DNA from 3 places in the Paenibacillus sp. KS1 genome. Region 3 is predicted to be linked to each of the others. Evidence: a T-box and tRNA genes for the amino acid it is inferred to sense, from the RefSeq annotation. Region 3 holds a T-box; the other regions hold tRNA genes.
The links. A T-box is a leader RNA that pairs with one kind of tRNA and senses whether it is charged. The one in region 3 lies ahead of argS (arginine--tRNA ligase), so its partner is inferred to be a tRNA-Arg.

Region 1 (6,349 bases), on a different contig from region 3:
TGCCGGGCCCGAGCTCTGACAGCAAGTGAATCTCAGTTTTTGGGATAGGCTCTCCATGATTATTCTGGGTAAGCACACGGCCCTTATCGTCGAAGATGTAGGTATTGCCTTTGAATCCATTCAGAATGGTGTCCATAAGCCCCGTTAGCTTCGATTCCTCCATCAGGAACAGCACGGTTCCGTGCGGGGAAGAGCTATTAGGCGTTATCGGTATGATGTATGCAAGCATGGACTTGGTAATATTCATGCTCAAGTTAACGGATTCCGCTGGTCGTACGACAGGATAGAGCTCAGTTTCCAGCTCCTTAATAATATCCTTCTTGCTCCAGTCCTCGAATAGATAGTATTGATCAAAGAGGACATCTACATTGGTCATTCCTTTTGACGAGTAGATGGCGTGGCTGTTCCTGTAGAAAAGGAATAGCTCTTCTAGAATGGAACTGTTCGCTTTATATTTGCCGAGCGCGGATATCGCATCGCGGCTGTAATAGGGATGTCGTATCATATAAGGTGTCAATTGTTCATCATAAGCAATGCGAGAAGCAATGTCTCGAAGCTCCGTCATGCGAGAATCGATGTTCAGCTTCACCTGATTGAGCTGGTTCACGTTCGATTGCTCGATTTCGGAACGAAGATTGTTGACGGCATTTTGATAGATGAAGATCGTGAGAACCACTAATGGGATGAGAAAAATCAATATATACGACCATATGTACTGTAATAGCAGCTTCGACCGAAAATAGTTCCAACTCATCCTGACAAGCCTCCTAGTAGTCTCTTGATGTAATCTTGCTATGAAGTGGATCTGGCAATAAGTAAGAAGACAATCTAATAGAGAAGAAATGTTGATGATTTGTAATTATTGTATACGTTTCGCTTCATCTGTAAAGCGAGAAATTGAAAAAAAGCGGCAATATTCATATTGTAAACGATTCCAATCGGAAATGGAATGATTTCCTGGTGTGTACAACAATTTCTGTAGGGTGGACATTATAGGTGTATTGCCATTGAGGGAATTGCTTTTTATCTTATTTTAAGGTTCGGTTCAGTTTTCTTTAATGTAACTCTAGTATTCTAACAATGGACCGAATGACAGATGAGTTCTTGCGAAGGAGGGTTGCCGGCAGCGATTACTGACCTTGGTCAACCGGAGTCTTCCGTTGCACAAGGTGATCCGTTTCATCTTTCTCATGGTTTACAGTTTACCCCTAGAACATATATAGACCGCATCGGCGTTTGCGCGATGCGGTCCTTTTTTTGTAGCTAAATGAATTGAATTCGGTTTGTAACAGGTCGACCCGAAGTTGTTTCAGTGCATACAGGCCTAGGTCTATGTAGGTTATTATTTACATATATTAGTTTTAATGCAATATATTATTTCGAATCCCTGTAAATGAGGAAGAGTTGTGACTGAAGCTATGTTGCATGGTTAAGGAGGGGAGAGGTTGAATGATGAAATGGATTCAAGAGCATGAAGTGCTGCCATTATCTCATTACAAAACTATGCGGTCAGAGAGTCCTTTGTTGTGGTCAGAGAGCTCTCTGTTGCGTTCAGAGAATCCTCAGCTGCTGGGGGGAACGTTCTGGCATGCGTACCGATACGATCATATTAAGAGGATATTTGCTGATTACAATCATTTTTCCTCCGAATTGCGAAGCGAAGACAAGCGGCCGATCGAATACAGCATCCTCCGCACTGATCCGCAGAAGCATAGCCAGCTTCGAACATTAGTCTCGCAAGCCTTCACACCTAGATCCATTGAAAAGATGATTCCACGAATTGAAGCATTGGCGGATGAGCTTCTAGATAAGGTGGAAAGCAATGGACGAATGGATGCAGTTCAAGACTTCGCAGTTCCGCTCCCGATTATTGTAATCGCAGAAATACTCGGCATACCGGTACACGATCGAGATCAGTTTCGGGAATGGTCGGAGGCATCGGTGAGTGGTGACATTGACCGCAATAGTAATTGCCAGAAGGAGATGGCTGTATATTTCGAGGCGATCGCAGAAGAACGCCGTCGTAATCCACAGGATGATCTGATCACTAGGCTTGTGCATGCAACGTCAGACGGAGAACCGTTGTCCCCCTTTGAACTCATTGGGTTCTGTATTTTGCTGCTAGTAGCTGGTAATGAAACGACAACGAATTTGCTCTCTTCTGCTCTAGCGTGTTTCGACAGTGAGCGCATCGCATGGGACGATATTAGATCCGATCGTTCTTTACTGCCTGGCGCTATTGAAGTAGTGCTGCGGTTTACCTCGCCGGTACAGTTAATGTTTCGCCGTGTGAAGAAGGATGTGGAAGTAGATGGCATGATGTTAACTGAAGGGCAGTTCGTCATGTTGTGGATCGGGTCAGCGAATCATGACGAGTCTGTGTTCGAGCAGCCAGATCTCTTCCATATTCGTCGTCAGCCAAACCCGCATTTAGCGTTTGGTCATGGTATCCACTTCTGCCTGGGGGCCCAACTTGCACGGCTGGAAGCGAGGATAGCGTTGAATGCAATGCTCGATCGTTTCCCGAACTACCAATGTGATCATTCCAAGCCGTTGAAGCGCATCCAGAGCGAGTTTATGTTCGGTTTCGAGTCATTGCCGATCATTCTTACCTAAGTAAACCTAGCTTTTCGTTATTCATGTCAGTTGAAATAAGCAATAAAAAACAGCCTCTCTACATGCAAAATAGATCGCATGAGAGAGGCTGTATCACGTTTACTGTTTACTCTTTGCCAAGAACCTTATCAACCAGACCGTATTCATACGCTTCTTGGGCAGACATGAAGTAGTCGCGATCCGTATCGCGCTCCACGCGCTCAAGTGGTTGACCTGTGCGATCCGCCAAAATTTTGTTCAACGTGTCGCGCATCTTCAAGATGCGCCGTGCGCGAATCTCGATATCGGACGCTTGCCCTTGTGCTCCGCCAAGCGGCTGATGAATCATAATTTCGCTGTTCGGCAGGGCGAAACGCTTGCCCTTGGCACCTGCATTAAGCAGGAACGCTCCCATGGAAGCTGCCAAACCCACGCAAATCGTAGATACGTCCGGCTTGATGTGCTGCATTGTATCGTATATGGCCATGCCGGCTGAGATTGAACCGCCTGGGCTATTGATGTACAAATGAATATCCTTCTCCGGGTCATCTGCAGCCAAGAACAACAGCTGGGCGATAATCGAATTCGCCACGAGATCGTTCACTTCTGTTCCGAGGAAGATGATGCGATCCTTCAACAATCGAGAGTAAATATCATAGGATCTTTCGCCACGATTCGTCTGTTCAACAACTACGGGTACATAACTCAAGATAACCCCTCCTAACTAATATCATTACACATTCAATATAAAGGACTTGAAACAAAAAGTCAAAGATGGTCAAACTATGTAGAGAAAAAAACATCTATCGTTTCGCTTCTGCAAAATTCAAGATGTTACTTCCGTGCTTATTCACCTAAATGTATGCGTAACGTAGCTTCTTATCCTGTACCAAATAAGGACAGGAGTGTAAATGGCGCGCCCGCAAGGAATCGAACCTTGATCTCAGGCTCCGGAGGCCTACGTCATATCCATTGGACCACGGGCGCATTCATACAAGAGCAAAATTTATTATATAAGAAAGCGTATAACAAAGTCAAGTGAGCGCCACTGAATATTTATTAAAAACGGGAAGTTTGGAAGTGCCCACTGATTACTGGGATACAGAGATGATTGCATTGGCACCGCAGAAAGGATCCTTCGACCATAATTAAGGTTTTAACTTTTAAGGAGGGAACGGTTGAATTCTTTCTATAATAAGTGGACGGTGCCAAATAAGGTGGATGTTGCCCGATCTAAGTGAGCAATGTCGATGTCTAAACTACATGGGGAAGTAGAGAGCGAACAGGATGTGAAGGAAAGCTCAAAACTTTTTAAACGCAGGTACGAGCAGGGCATGATGTCCGTCATTAATGTCTATACTGAGGAATGTCTAAAATTTTTGCGAAATATGTATTAACTTGTCGTATTTTGGGTTAATTACATCATAGGCAGTCGTATGCCCTTCTAGATATGTTGTCTGATAATGAATAACTTCGATATTGCTTGCTTATTATAGAAGTTGTTTATAGGCAGAGAATTCGCGATTTTGGGCGCAAAATCAGGGGTTCAGGATACTTGCAAGTTGCTGCGTTATTCGGTAGAATAGTGGTGGGACAAAAAATGTAGAGATGGGACGTTTTTAGTCCAATGGTTGCTTATGGGAAGCAGGAGTGGAGAGAATGCGTGAGTGGTTAGAAATACAGAAGCGACTTCTACCTGAACTCATTGAACTGTTGAAGAAGCGTTACACCATCCTGCATCAAATCATGTTGTCCGACTCCATTGGGAGAAGAACGCTGGCAACGTCATTGCAGATGACCGAGCGTGTGCTCCGTGCAGAGACCGATTTATTGAAGGCGCAAGGCCTGATTGATTCGGATAACACGGGTATGCGAATCACTGATGAAGGCCGGCAACTTGTCCGGAAGCTGGAATCCGTGATGGGCGAATTGCTCGGGATGCGCCAGCTGGAGGAGAGTATCCGCCAAGCATTCGGTTTGAAGCAGGTCATTGTCGTACCCGGCAATTCGGATGTATCGCCTGCCGTGAAGCAAGAACTCGGGCAAGCGGCTTGTAGAGCGCTCAGCAGCGTAATGGACAAGGAAGATGTCGTGGCGGTGACAGGCGGCTCCACATTGGCTGCAATGGCAGATCAATTGACGAGTTCATCACCGTTGAAAGGCAATTGGTTCGTACCCGCACGTGGGGGACTTGGGGAGAGCTTGGAATACCAAGCGAACACAATCGCATCCACGATGGCGAAGCGCGTAGGCGCTCAGTATCGGCTCTTGCATGTGCCGGATTTGCTGAGTGAGGAAGCGTACCAGTCGCTTAAGCAGGAACCGAACATCCAAGACATTTTGCGAGTAATTCGCCAAGCACGCATTGTCGTGCATGGCATTGGAGAAGCTCTCGTTATGGCGAAGCGCCGCCGTGCGGATGAAGAGACGATCCAGCAGCTGCTCGAAGAAGGGGCGCTTGCAGAAGCTTTCGGGTATTATTTTGACCGAGACGGGCATGTCGTTCATACGATGCTAACACTGGGCCTTCGCCTAGAGGACATCTCTCGTATGGAGGTAGTCATTGCCATTGCTGGAGGTCAGAGCAAAGGTGAATCGATTACTGCAGTGCTTCGTGCAGGACACGAAGACATTCTCGTTATTGATGAAGCAGCAGCAGTTGAAGTATTGAAACATTGTGGTCTCGATGTGCCTTACAGGCCGTCTTGAGATATATAAAAAAATTGCGAAGGAAATGGGAGGAATCATCAATGGTTAAAGTTGGTATTAACGGCTTTGGTCGTATCGGACGTAACGTATTCCGCGCAGCATTGAACAATTCAGAAGTAGAAATCGTTGCAATCAACGATTTGACAGATGTAAACACTCTGGCTCACCTGTTGAAATATGACACAACTCATGGCAAATTCGAAGCTACAGTAGAAGCTAAAGAAGGCGCTTTGGTTGTTAACGGCCGCGAAGTGAAAGTATTCGCTGAGCGCAACCCTGAGAACTTGCCTTGGGGCGCTAACGGCGTTGAAATCGTTGTTGAGTCCACTGGTATCTTCACAGCGAAAGACAAAGCTGAAATGCACTTGAAAGGCGGCGCGAAGAAAGTTATTATCTCCGCACCTGCTACTAACGAAGATATCACAATCGTTATGGGCGTTAACGAAGATAAGTATGATGCTGCAAGCCATACAATCATCTCCAACGCTTCTTGCACAACAAACTGCTTGGCGCCATTCGCTAAAGTATTGAACGACAAGTTTGGTATCGAAAAAGGTATGATGAACACAATTCACTCCTACACTAACGACCAAAACGTTCTTGACTTGCCGCACAAAGACTTGCGTCGTGCTCGTGCAGCAGCTCAAAACATCATCCCTACTACAACTGGTGCTGCTAAAGCGGTATCCCTTGTATTGCCTGAATTGAAAGGCAAATTGAACGGTATGTCCATGCGCGTTCCTACTCCTAACGTGTCTGTTACAGACTTGGTAGTAGAACTTAAGAAAGACGTTACTGTTGAAGAAGTAAACGCAGCTTTGAAAGAAGCAGCTGAAGGCCCATTGAAAGGCATCTTGAACTACACTGAAGAGCCATTGGTATCCAGCGACTTCAACGGCGACCCAGCTTCCTCCACTATCGATGCTTTGACAACGATGGTAATCGGCGGAAACTTGGTTAAAGTTGTATCCTGGTACGACAACGAGTGGGGCTACTCCAACCGCGTTGTAGACTTGGCAGCTTTCATCGCAAAAAAAGGTCTGTA
Region 2 (6,349 bases), on a different contig from region 3:
CCTCTACAATCTCATTGCACAGCTCGATGCACTCGTCACATATATATACGCCAGGACCGGCAACCAACTTGCGTACTTGCTCCTGCGACTTGCCGCAGAACGAGCACTTCAATTGCCCCTTCTCATCATTAAATTTAAACAATCGGTGTCCCCCCTTACTTGAGCCCCGGGCTTGCCGGATGTAAAACTTGGTCAACAAGACCGTATTCTTTCGCTTCATCAGCGCTCATGAAGTTGTCCCGATCTGTATCGCGTTCAATCTTCTCAATCGGCTGACCTGTGCGATCCACATATATTTGGTTCAGCTTATGTCTTGTCTTCAAGATCCAGTCCGCATGAATCTTAATGTCGGACGCTTGACCGCGTACGCCACCCAGCGGCTGGTGAATCATGATCTCACTGTTCGGCAGAGCAATACGCTTGCCTGGCGCCCCAGCCGTCAGCAAGAGCGAACCCATACTTGCAGCCAAGCCTACGCAGATTGTAGATACGTCAGGTTTGATATGCTGCATCGTATCGTAAATTGCCATGCCGGCCGTAACTGAACCGCCCGGTGAGTTGATATACAAGAAAATGTCCTTCTCTGGATCATCTGCTTGAAGGAACAGCAACTGCGCAATGACGCTGTTCGCTACGTCATCATCGATGGCGCTGCCCAGAAAGATAATGCGATCTTTCAGCAGACGCGAGTAAATATCATAAGAGCGTTCGCCGCGATTTGTCTGTTCGATGACCATCGGGATTAAATTCATGGTACCGACCTCTTTTCTTTACATAGCTTTACATTTCTATTCTAACATTTTCTGAACGTGGTGTCATTTTTACACCGATTACCATTATTCTATGTGCGGCAAATGCCCGTAATCCCTGCAAATAAGCTCTATATTCGTGACTTCTCGCGGGTCGGAATCGCCTAATATGTTACATACTGATTATGTACACCCTTTACTGGGTGGTGAAACGTTATGTAGTAAATCAAGAACTTACAATCCAGCAATCTTTCACCAGACAGGTGGTAAAAAATAAGGCACGCCCTTAAAAAGTAACGTGCCTTATCCTGTTACGCCGCTCTCACATGCATGATGCAGTTGCAGCCGATATGCAATTAATTCTTGCTGTTGTCCACAATGAACTTAACTGTTTTGCGAAGAGCTGCCTCTTCACGCAAGTTTTCAATCGTGCCGTTCTTCTCCAAGATGGAGCGGATTTCGTCCGCAGAACGTTGGTAAGAAGCTGCCATTTTATCAAGCTCTTCTTGCAGCTCTTCTTCGGAAATTGTGATGTTCTCTTCTTTCGCGATTTGCTCAAGAACGAGGTTGTTTTTCACACGCTTGTCAGCCTCTTGTTGCATTTGCTCGCGCAAGTCTGCAATCGTTTGGCCAGACAATGTCAAGAACATATCCATGTTCATGCCTTGCATGCGAAGACGGTTGTCCAAGTCTTTAACCATGTGCTGAATTTCAGTCTCGATCATCGCACGTGGAATTTCTACTTCTGCATTTGCAGATGCTTTTTCAACGAGCTCAGCTTCACGAGCTGCTTCCAGTTCGCGTCCTTTGCGCTCTTTCAACTGTTTTGTAAGATCAGCTTTGTACTCATCCAAAGTTTCGAACTCGCTAACATCTTTAGCGAACTCATCATCAAGCTGTGGAAGCTGCTTGCGCTTGATTTCATGAACTTTCACTTTGAATGTTGCAGGCTTGCCAGCCAAGTTCTCTGCATGGTAGTGCTCAGGGAATGTAACTTCAACATCTTTGAAGTCGCCTGTTCCAAGGCCAACCAATTGATCTTCGAATCCAGGAATGAACGTGTTAGAGCCAAGCTCCAATGTGTAGCGCTCGCCTTTGCCGCCTTCAAATGCTTCGCCATCAACGAATCCTTCGAAGTCCATAACAACGCTGTCGCCTTTTTGTGCTGTTTCTTCGTCAACGATAACGAGTTCAGCATGACGCTCTTGCAGACGCTTCAATTCAGCGTCAAGCTCTTCTTCAGTAACTTCAGCTTCCTTAGCTTCCACTTCAAGACCTTTGTAGTCGCCAAGCTTCACTTCAGGTTTAACTGTTACTTTTGCTTTGAACTTGAACGTTTTGCCTTTTGCAAATTGTTCAACTTCGATTTCCGGCTGATCAACCGGTTGGATGTTTGTTTCTTTTACAGCTTGTGTGTAAACTTCGCCCAAGATGATGTCAATCGCATCTTGATACAAGCTTTCCACACCATATTTTGCTTCGAAAATTGGGCGAGGTACGCGACCTTTGCGGAAGCCAGGAACGTTAACACGCTTGGACACTTTTTTGAATGCCAAGTCCAATCCTTCTGCTACGCGATCTTCATTAACCTCTACTTCCAATACCCCAATGTTCTTCTCTATTTTTTCCCAAGTTGCTTTCATTTTATGCCTTCCCCTCCAAAAAAAGATCATGGCTAGAGTGTACCTAACATAACACGTCCAGAATAACCATTTTAGTATAGCCGACTACGATAACTTTTTCAAGGAGGGCGTCATTCCCACATTCGTCCTTCTACGAAAGCGCTATCGACCGTTCATTGCTTAGCCTCAGATCCTATGACTGCACGCGCAATGATCGATTTAATGATCGGAGCGCTAGCTCATATTGCACACGCAGTTCATTCGTGATACCGTACAGCTGCTTCACTTCCACTTCTTCGTCGACACGCAGCATTCGAGCCACGATGAAATGCAGCGCCGCCGCCCAAGCGTTCGAATCCTCTTGCCCATGCCCGCACAACTGTTCATAGGATGGAGAACCGTATATATGCTTCAAATACTGCTGCCATATCTCCTGAGCAAAATAAGCGAGAGAAGGCTCTCTTACAGAAGCAGCCTCGTTCACACGCACCGCTGGTGCCTTGGCGGCCTCTGGGAACCCCGAATTATCAAGCGGAGTATCCTCTATTTGTACGACCAGCGACTCCTGCCCGCGAGGGAAGCGGATTTCTCCATGCATTCCCCGTCTCTTCATAACTTGAAGAATTCCGAATTGAAGCAAGGAGTTAAGGTTCTCCTCTTTGAGCAGTTTAGCCAAAGCTTCATTAACACCCGGATCTTCTGCTGCTGCAAGCTGCTCAAGAATAAGGAGCTTGCGGTCATCCATCTCTCCCTCTACAAGGGTAGCAAACAATCGCTCTGTATATTGTCCATCCGCATTCAGCTTCTGCTGGAATTGGCGTCGCAGGATATCTTGTTCGGTCTCTTCAGACTCCTCTTCCGGTGTGGACTCCGGCCAACTGGCTATTCCCTCAGCCATATTCAAATCACGAGCAGCACGTACTGCCTCCGGGAACGCCGACACGAGCCATTGCAGCAGCGCGTCCCACTCTTCCCGAATCCGTTCGTCCTCACCATCACATGTCAGCAGGAATTGAAGAAGGGCAATTGCTTCGCCGTAACGCTCAGATTCCAGCATCCGTGTCAGCTCAATTTGGTAGTAATCATGAGTTTTCGGAAACAGGATGACATTATTCTTTGCCGGCTCTTTGTAATCTTCTGTCATACGAACACCTGCTTTCTGTACTGCGCCTATGTATTACGATAATCTCTCCTATGTATGCAGCTCGTTCTCCCTCAATTAGGTGAGCTTCTTATATGATGCATTATATCATATTCACTCTTTATCCTGCGCGGTCACCATATGTGCTTTCCTGATACTCAAACTGTAAAAGATATGTAAATTAATATTTTTTCATTTTCCTATTGCTAAGAGTCAATTTCTTTGATACAATCATTTATGTTCTAAATTTAACTTATTCATGTCCCAGTAGCTCAGCTGGATAGAGCAACGGCCTTCTAAGCCGTCGGTCGGGGGTTCGAATCCCTCCTGGGACGCCATTCATTTGCTTACTAATATACATGAACATGCTTCACAGAACCTTTTATTGGTTGGTGAGGCTTTTTTTTTATTTCCCACTCACATCGCCCAGAATACCTCTGCATGAGAGGCTCTGCTTATCGCAGAGCCTTGTATAATTGCCGCCTTCTTTTGATGCAGAACTTACTTATTTACTTACTTTACTTATTGTGAAACTCCCAATGGTTCTTCTCGCCTGGATGCTTGAAGTTTTTCGATAGTACGGCATCCGCATGTTTCTTCTGATGGGCATATTTATTGCCCTTGTTTTGCTTGAATTGCTCTGACATCGTTTCTCACCTCCCTTCATCGTACCTTGATCATTTCTTTCCACGAAGCCGATGATAAGAAAGCGAACCATTTCCGCTGCATGATAACGGATACCATTACGTGTCTAATTGAAACAACTCATCCACCGCTGATCGAACTTCTGTGGAACCTAAGACAGCATCAACAATCGAATCGCGATCACTGCAGCTGATTTCGTTATTGCTTATAATGAATTCCTCCGCAGCGATTTCCTCGAAGGCGTTATGCAAATTGTTGTCATACCAATCTGCTTCATAATGCGCATCGTTGCGCAGAAGGCGAACAATCTCATAACCACCATTTCGTACAGGAGCCACATACGCAAGCAGAGGAGTCTCCTTGTCATCATCAGGGATAAGTCCTACTTCTGCACACAGACGCCCTTCGATTTCAACAGGACGACGAAATTTTGCAGCCTTAAATTCCATTTTTGACTCACTCCTTATTTAAAATTTGCTCCACAAACCGCTTGGTATCAGTAGTCCCGAATTTGTATATGTAGGCATATACTTTGTTGAGGTTATGCTGATACGGAACGTTAATCGTATCATCCGATAGGCTTGTCAATAACAAGAGGCTATCCCGCATCTGATCCGTTTCGGCATCCCCCACTTCATTCAGCAGCCTTTGAAGCTCATCCCTTTCCGCTTCATTTACATGGACTACAAATTCATAACTCCCTGCATGTTGTTCCGCAACAACAGAATGATTCTGTACGGATACATAATAAGGCTGGCGCTCCATGGAGCACCTCCTTTCCATTTAAGGGCCATTGCCTCGCCCTGTTTACTTCGGGGTTCAGCTTTTATGTGAAGCTTTTTTTATCATCTCCCGATGGACATACATCTTATGCCGATTTGCGCATACCCATGGTATTATCTCAATCTTCCAGCATGCCGGTGCTCGTTCTTCCGGATGGACAGATTGGTGCGGAAAGGATGAACGTAACATGTGTGGAATTACAGGATGGATTGACTGGAACCGTGATTTGACCCAATGTTCTGGTGTTGTCGAACAAATGACCGCAACATTATCCGCTCGTGGGCCGGATGCGAAGGGAACATGGTTAACCAGTTCATGTGCGCTGGGGCACCGGCGCTTATCTGTCATTGATCCCGCGAATGGCGCCCAGCCGATGGTTCGGCACACGGAGCAAGGGGTGTTTGCCATTGTATATAATGGCGAACTGTACAATATGAAGGAATTAAGAACAGAATTAATCAGCCGCGGGCATTCATTTGTCACGCAGTGTGATACGGAAGTGCTGCTTGTTGCCTATTTGGAGTGGAAAGAGGCTTGTGTTGAACGATTTAACGGTATCTTTTCCTTTGCAATATGGGATGAATCAGAAAGACATCTGTTCATGGCTCGTGATCGGCTCGGGGTAAAGCCATTGTTCTATTCACAGGGCGAGGGCTGGTTCGCATTCGGTTCTGAGCCTAAATCATTGCTTGCTCACCCGGACATCGAACCGGTCATCGGGCTGGAGGGAGCCGCTGAAATATGGATGATTGGTCCCGCTCGAACTCCGGGACACGGTATATACCAAGCGCTATCAGAACTGCGGCCAGGCCACACCTTGAAGTACAGTCCGGATGGTCTTAGAATTCATTGCTACTGGAAGCTGGAGAGCATCCCGCATGAAGAGGACGCCGAACAGACAGCTAGACATGTGCGTGAGCTGCTGGAGGATACCGTTGAGCGGCAGCTCATCTCTGATGTACCCGTCTGCACCTTGTTATCTGGCGGGCTGGACTCCAGTGCGCTGACGGCCCTTACCGTTCAACATTACGAGCGGCATAAACTTGGCCAGGTGCATACGTACTCGGTCGATTATGTTGATAACGATCTGTACTTCCAATCTCATGCATTTCAGCCCAATGCCGATGAGCCCTGGATTTACCGTATGGTGGAGGAACTTGGCACAACCCATCATTGGATCAAATTCGATACCCCTGAGCTTGTCGCCTCCCTAGAACAGGCTGTGAAGGTTCGTGATTTGCCAGGCATGACCGATATTGATGGTTCTCTCCTCTTATTCTGTAAGGAAATCAAGCAAGGCGCCACTGTCGCTCTCTCCGGCGAGGCGGCCGATGAAGTATTCGGCGGATATCCTTGGTTCCATCGAGAAGATGCCCTGAATGCCGGTACCTTCCCGTGGGCACTAGCTA
Region 3 (6,349 bases):
TTGAGGGAGGTCAACAGCGCTGTCGGTAAGAATGCGAATTGCCATAATCATTCTCCTTTTCTTCTTTCATGTTCATACCGAAGTACTTATCTCCATCATACCATGAGTTGAAGGGAAAACGGTGAAGGAATGTGTTTATCAAGTGTTGTGAGTTTGTGGGATTTAATGGAAATGATGAAGCTGAATCATACAGTCATATTTCCCCTCCTTCATACATAAGGGTAGGAGAACGAATGAATTGACAGGAAATGAGGGGATAGAATGGCGAAGAACAAACGCGGTAAATCATTATGGAATCTACCTTCACGTGGCCGAGGTACATGTCCGGTCTGCGCCAGCACTCGCATTAAGCTGCTGTATAATCGGACAAGAGGGAATGGCGTACAGATTAAGGTATGCAAGAAATGCTTTCAAGCACCGCAGGAACGAATTGATGCTTCATAATGGCAAGTCCAGATCCGATAGTAAAATGCCATTGATTAAGAATAAATATTCTTCTTTTAGCTTCTCTTCCTAGGGATCGCCGTTCTTATCGATGTGCCTACAATAGGTTGCCGCCCAGCGAGGGAGTGATTGACTGCCTGCGCTAGGGCGGCTTCTTCATGTGAGGCATGCCTTCACTTCCATGCTCTACTTCCTGTACAATAGACAGTAATGGAGCAAAGCGCGAGGAGGAGAAGATATGATATTAACTATCCAGGAACGGGATGAGATGTTATCTCAGCTCAATGACAACCAACGTGAGTTCCTGAATCACTATCTCGTTCGCTCTCGCCGCACGGCGTTCGCCAATGCGATGGCGAAGGAGAAGGGGCATCATGTTCCAGATCATGCGGCACCAGAGGACATCGAGGCGCTGTTAGATGATTGGATTTATACGGGTTATAAAGATGCGGGGACGATAAGTCCAGAGCTGCGATGCGAATGCGGCCGTTCTCTTCGATATCAGCATGAGGTGAAAAACCGGAAAACAGGTGAGATCAAAAAATTCGGCATTGAGCACTTGAAGGAGCACTTAGGGATTGATGCTGCAATCGTGGCGACAATTAAGAAGGGATTCGAGGCCATTGATTATGAGCTTGATGAGATCTTATTGAAAATAGCCAACGATTGGCGACCTGCTCCAGATGCCTATTCTGTGGCAGATTTGCCTGAACAGCTACAACGGCAATTGTCGGTTGGACTGCCCTTGTTGGACAAGCAGATCAATATGCTGCGACGCAAGCCGGTGGTGAGGAATTCTTCACCTTCGCCTAAGACAAGCGAGCCTAGCGCAGCTCCTGCACCTGCACCTGCACCTGCACCGATTCTAGAGGAGTTCGACTTATGGTCGTGGACGGAGCCCGAGCCTGCTGCTGTGGTTCAAGAAGTAGTTAGTAATGCTGAGAATGGGCTTACTGCTGCTGAACGGGCGGCCGTGAAGCAATATGTGGAGACCGGTGTTGGCAGTGCAAGAGTGATCAGTGAATTGTTAATACGTGATCATGGAACGCCAGATCGCCGCTATATAACAGGCAAGCCTCTAATCTATCCGGATGTATGCCAATTTATTGAGCAATCTTATCTAGATATTTCGGTCGAATTGAATGGAACTGAGGATCGCAAGTATACAATGCGGTAATCGAAGCTGGACGGATAGTAGTAGAATGAGACTTGTATTCGATGTGAATCACTACTGGCCATGACGTTACGTACTCGAATGGCGGCAGAGTAAGGAATATTTTTCTGAAATAATACATGTAATAGGTTGATTTTTCCTAATTGTTCTGGATATAATGTGTAAAATGAAAATCGACGCAACAACGATGAACGGGAGAGTACTCTGCACAATCCGTGCTGCAGCGAATCGGGATGGTGGAAGCCGATACGGAATGAAGAGGAAGCGGACCCGGGAGTTGGCTCTGTGAACTGCCTTATATGGGGACGTAGGGGAGCCCGGCGACAGCCGTTATTTATCGAGTGGACTCTTTTCGGAGCAGCAAGCTTCCGGGTAGGGTCAAGTAGAGTGGTACCACGGGGATTCAAGCCTCCGTCTCTTTGTAGACGGGGGCTTTTTGACGTGTTGCGAACCGTAACCAACAACAGGAGGAGAACGAACTTATGCTAAAAGAAATTGCCGCGCAAGTGCTAGAACCTATTATGAACATGAACGGGGCAGACATCGAACGTGCCTTGGAAGTACCTCCGCAGAGCGAGCTCGGCGACTTGGCGTTCCCTTGCTTTCCACTGGCGAAACAGTGGAGACGTTCTCCACAACAGATTGCGGTGGAGCTTGCTGAACGCATTAATCAAGAGAGCGATAACATTCGGATGCGAGCGGAAGCCTCTGGTGGATATGTGAATATAAGTTTTGATCAGGATTACTATGGCGAGGCTTGTCTTGCTCGCATGCAGGAGCCGTTTTTCGGCAAGCTGTCGATCGGAGAGGGGCAGCGTGTCGTTATTGATATGTCGTCCCCGAATATTGCGAAGCCGTTCAGTGTCGGTCATCTGCGTTCTACGATGATCGGAAATGCGCTCGCTCACCTGTACGAAGCAGCAGGATACGAGGTGTTGAAGGTGAATCACCTTGGGGATTGGGGTACCCAATTCGGCAAGCTGATTACGGCTTATAAGCTGTGGGGGGATGATGGTACGCTGCGCCAAGATCCAATCCGTGAGAGCTTGAAGCTGTATGTCAGATTCCACGAGGTGGCGGAGCAGCAGCCGGAGCTGGAAGACGAGGCGCGCGAATGGTTCCGCAAACTTGAGGCGGGCGATGCAGAGACCGTACAGCTGTGGACGTATTTCGTTAACGCAAGTATGGTCGAATTCAATCGCATGTACGAACGACTCGGCGTTCACTTTGACCACGTTCTTGGCGAGAGCTTCTACAATGACAAGATGGATGCGGTCGTCGCTCATTTGCAGCAGCTTCAATTGCTCGAAGAAAGTGATGGGGCGATGGTCGTTCGTTTGGATGATGAGGGTATGCCGCCATGCCTGATTTTGAAATCAAACGGAACAACAATTTACCCGACACGTGATTTGGCAACGGCTATCTATCGTAAGGAAGTTATGAAGGCTGACAAGCTGATTTATGTAGTTGGCGCGGAGCAGCAGCTGCACTTTCAACAGGTATTCGCTGTGCTTGGCAAGATGGGATATGAATGGGCACAGGAATGTACGCATGTACCGTTCGGGTTGATGACATTTGAAGGGAAGAAGATGTCTACGCGCAAGGGCAAGGTTATCTTCCTTGATGAGGTATTGAATGAGGCAGAGAATCGCGCGCTGCAAATTATCGAAGACAAGAATCCATCTCTGCAAGAGAAAGGCAAGGTGGCATCGAAGGTTGGGATTGGTGCGATCATTTTCGGTGACCTGAAGAGCAGCCGTATGCTGTCTGTTGACTTCAACCTGGAGGATGCGCTGCGCTATGAAGGCGAAACCGGCCCTTATGTACAGTTCACACTCGTCAGAGCGAAGAGCTTGCTCATCAAAGGGGGATGGACGTCATACTCTGATTGTCCAGCGGATACTGGGGTGCTTGGCAAGGATGCATCTGAGTGCGCAGGTGAACAATCGAGCATGAAATCAACTGCGGCGGGAGGAGTAAGTCAAGAAGCATGGATCTGCTTGAAGTCTCTCAGCAAGTATGAGCGTGCTCTTCAGATGGCGGTGGACAGCAATGAGCCGTCCATCTTCGCTAGGTATTTGCTTGATGCAGCCAAGCAGTTCAACCGTTATTACCATCAGGAGCAGATTCTGGTGGAGAATGAGATCGCGCGTCGCCACAAATTGCGTATCGTCGCAGCGGTGGCACATGTGCTTGAAGCGGGGCTGAACCTACTTGGCGTTGAAGCGCCAGAACATATGTAGGGCGATGTATCGATGTGAATTGTGAAAAAGAGAATCGCATCATCATCACTTCGTTGATTATGCGTATGTAAGGCATGAATTTCGTAGGGGTGGTGGGTTGGTTTGTACTCGTAATCTGAACCTGTCTATCTGTAGACGACAGATGAGCCGCGGAGATTGTCTCCCGGCTCAGCACAGGTCACATACAGATTAGGCTCTTGATGCTACTGTCATTATCGCAATTTTACAAAATTCCGGAGTGATAAGCGGGAGGTTCATCTGTTCAATGGCTGCTTTTGTATCCTATGTAGCGTTCAATCCCTATTTATCGGAAAATGGGATCAGGTTTTGCTTCGCACTTTTGGATGTCATTAGGATAAACATTTGAACTTTCTGTTCGTCATTTCTAGGAAGAGATGCTTTATTCATTTCAAGGTATGCCCTGTGAAGCTCTGGATAGAGAAGATGTATTATATTTTAAATGTATAAAAGGATATTTAAGTATCGAAACTCGTGGTTGACAAAAGAGAAAAGATGTGAAAAGATCTACCTAACGAATATTAGTTAGGCTATAGATATGTCGTCGTATTTACACGAGGGAACGCTGCGTGCATTACCTAACGAGTATTAGTTAGTCTGAAGGAGATGAGTAGAATGACAGCTAACCGAATTATTGAGGTCGCGTTGAATCATTTTGCAGAACATGGCTATGAAGGGGCTTCCCTTGCGAATATCGCGGAACAGGTAGGCATCAAGACGCCATCTATTTACGCTCATTTCAAAAATAAAGATGATCTGTTTGTTAGCATAATCCGCCGTGCAGTACAAGAGGAAATGGGACACTTGCAGCGGTACATTCAGACTCACCGTGAGCATCCGATTAAGGATGTGCTGTACGGATGGATTCAACAGTATGAGGCACGCTATGAAACGAGCAATCAATTGAAATTCTTGCTGCGGGTGATGTTCTTTCCGCCTGTTATCATGCAGGAGCGAGTTATGGAACTGGTCAACGCCCATCTGGATCAGATGGAACGGGAGCTTATGGCCGTGTTCAAGCTAGGAGTGGAGCGAGCGGAGATTGATCAGCTGGATATGGAGATGATGACCGCTTCTTATATGTGTCTTGTTGATGGCATTCTCGTTGAAATGCTGCTTGGTGGCCCAGACAGATTCCGACGTCGCTTCGATGCTTCATGGCGCATATATTGGCGCAGCCTGACACGGGACTAGTTCGTGAAGTGGTATGAACAATGAATCTCTTGATTGAGAAGAGATAAGGAAATTTAAGAGTGGAGTAAGCTGCATCTGTGGGATGCAGTCATGGAATAGTGCTCGTTATAGAGATAGCAAGGAAGGGAGAGAGCAACACATGAATAAGCATTGGATCTACGTATTTATTGCCGCCTTCTTTGAGGTCTTCTGGGTGATCGGATTGAAGCACGCGAACAATGTATGGGAATGGGGAGGTACGGCCATTTCAATTATTGTCAGCTTCTATGTGATGATTATGGCAGGCAAGAAGCTCCCTGTAGGGACGGTATATGCCGTATTCGTTGGACTTGGAACTGCAGGAACTGTATTCGCAGAGATGGCTTTCTTTGGAGAGCCGTTCAAGATGATCAAAGTGCTGCTTATCCTTGTGATGCTAGCAGGTGTGATGGGATTAAAGCTGGTGACGAATGAGAGCGAAGCGAAGGGAGCTGAATCCTAATGGCTTGGATAAGTCTCATTGCAGCAGGCTTATGTGAAATGCTTGGTGTGGCGATGATTAGTAAGCTGAACAAGGATCGCAACTGGCAATCCTTCGTCTTTATGGCGACAGCTTTCAGTGCTAGCTTCATTTGTCTGTCTATTGCGATGAAGTCGCTCCCGATGGGGACGGCGTATGCGATATGGACGGGAATCGGAGCATCTGGGGGTGCCATCCTCGGGATGCTCTTCTACGGGGAGTCCCGCGACTGGAAGAGAATCTTATTCATCTCCATGGTACTTGGAGCAGCAATTGGGCTGAAGCTTGTTTCTTGATGCTGAAGCTGTCAGGGCATCGTTGGGGCATTTGTGCAATTGGAATAGTCAGATCGTGATCCGTCACAAATGTGGAACAACTCCATACCTTAATTAATCTTGTAAAGCGCCTCTCGCTATCAGCATGGGAGGCGTTTTTGTGACGTTGATTAGAAAATGAAGGAAACCCGGCCATAGATATCGAAGTCAGTAATGACGTAGTACTCACTAGTAGAGTTCATCTTCAGAGCAGCAAGCTGTGAAGAACATTGGGAAGGGGATAAGACCGTTATGGAGTTGGCAGCTTGGGTGGATCAATTGTTAGAGAAGCAGGGATATAACGGATCGATCTTGCTGGCGTCACAGGGTGAGATTGTCATAAGTAAAGGGTACGGCCTAGCGAACGTGGAAGAGAGGCAGCCCATTAATAAGGATACAGTATTCAAAATTGCATCAATTGCCAAGCAATTTACGGCAACAGCCATTATGAAGCTGCAGGAGC

Region 1: it encodes a tRNA-Arg, which carries the amino acid that the T-box ahead of argS (arginine--tRNA ligase) is inferred to sense. The anticodon was not compared.
Region 2: it encodes a tRNA-Arg, which carries the amino acid that the T-box ahead of argS (arginine--tRNA ligase) is inferred to sense. The anticodon was not compared.

What each region holds. Positions count from the first base shown of each region.
Region 1 covers NZ_MAIS01000037.1:40,304-46,652, forward strand. Annotated here, with positions in the region: gene BBG47_RS14245 (helix-turn-helix domain-containing protein) at 1-754, opposite strand, end outside; gene BBG47_RS14250 (cytochrome P450) at 1,450-2,616, shown strand; gene clpP (ATP-dependent Clp endopeptidase proteolytic subunit ClpP) at 2,723-3,304, opposite strand; tRNA gene BBG47_RS14260 (tRNA-Arg) at 3,508-3,582, opposite strand; gene BBG47_RS14265 (sugar-binding transcriptional regulator) at 4,255-5,304, shown strand; gene gap (type I glyceraldehyde-3-phosphate dehydrogenase) at 5,346-6,349, shown strand, end outside.
Region 2 covers NZ_MAIS01000032.1:33,244-39,592, reverse strand. Annotated here, with positions in the region: gene clpX (ATP-dependent protease ATP-binding subunit ClpX) at 1-142, opposite strand, end outside; gene clpP (ATP-dependent Clp endopeptidase proteolytic subunit ClpP) at 156-752, opposite strand; gene tig (trigger factor) at 1,106-2,392, opposite strand; gene BBG47_RS12805 (hypothetical protein) at 2,565-3,515, opposite strand; tRNA gene BBG47_RS12800 (tRNA-Arg) at 3,774-3,850, shown strand; gene BBG47_RS31075 (hypothetical protein) at 4,031-4,159, opposite strand; gene BBG47_RS12795 (carboxypeptidase) at 4,256-4,606, opposite strand; gene BBG47_RS12790 (hypothetical protein) at 4,614-4,922, opposite strand; gene asnB (asparagine synthase (glutamine-hydrolyzing)) at 5,128-6,349, shown strand, end outside.
Region 3 covers NZ_MAIS01000070.1:19,190-25,538, reverse strand. Annotated here, with positions in the region: gene BBG47_RS20415 (DegV family protein) at 1-45, opposite strand, end outside; gene BBG47_RS20410 (hypothetical protein) at 262-444, shown strand; gene BBG47_RS20405 (DUF3895 domain-containing protein) at 683-1,621, shown strand; T-box leader at 1,797-2,040, shown strand; gene argS (arginine--tRNA ligase) at 2,101-3,861, shown strand; gene BBG47_RS31235 (M60 family metallopeptidase) at 4,162-4,311, opposite strand; gene BBG47_RS20395 (TetR/AcrR family transcriptional regulator) at 4,495-5,073, shown strand; gene BBG47_RS20390 (DMT family transporter) at 5,213-5,554, shown strand; gene BBG47_RS20385 (DMT family transporter) at 5,554-5,868, shown strand; gene BBG47_RS20380 (serine hydrolase domain-containing protein) at 6,139-6,349, shown strand, end outside.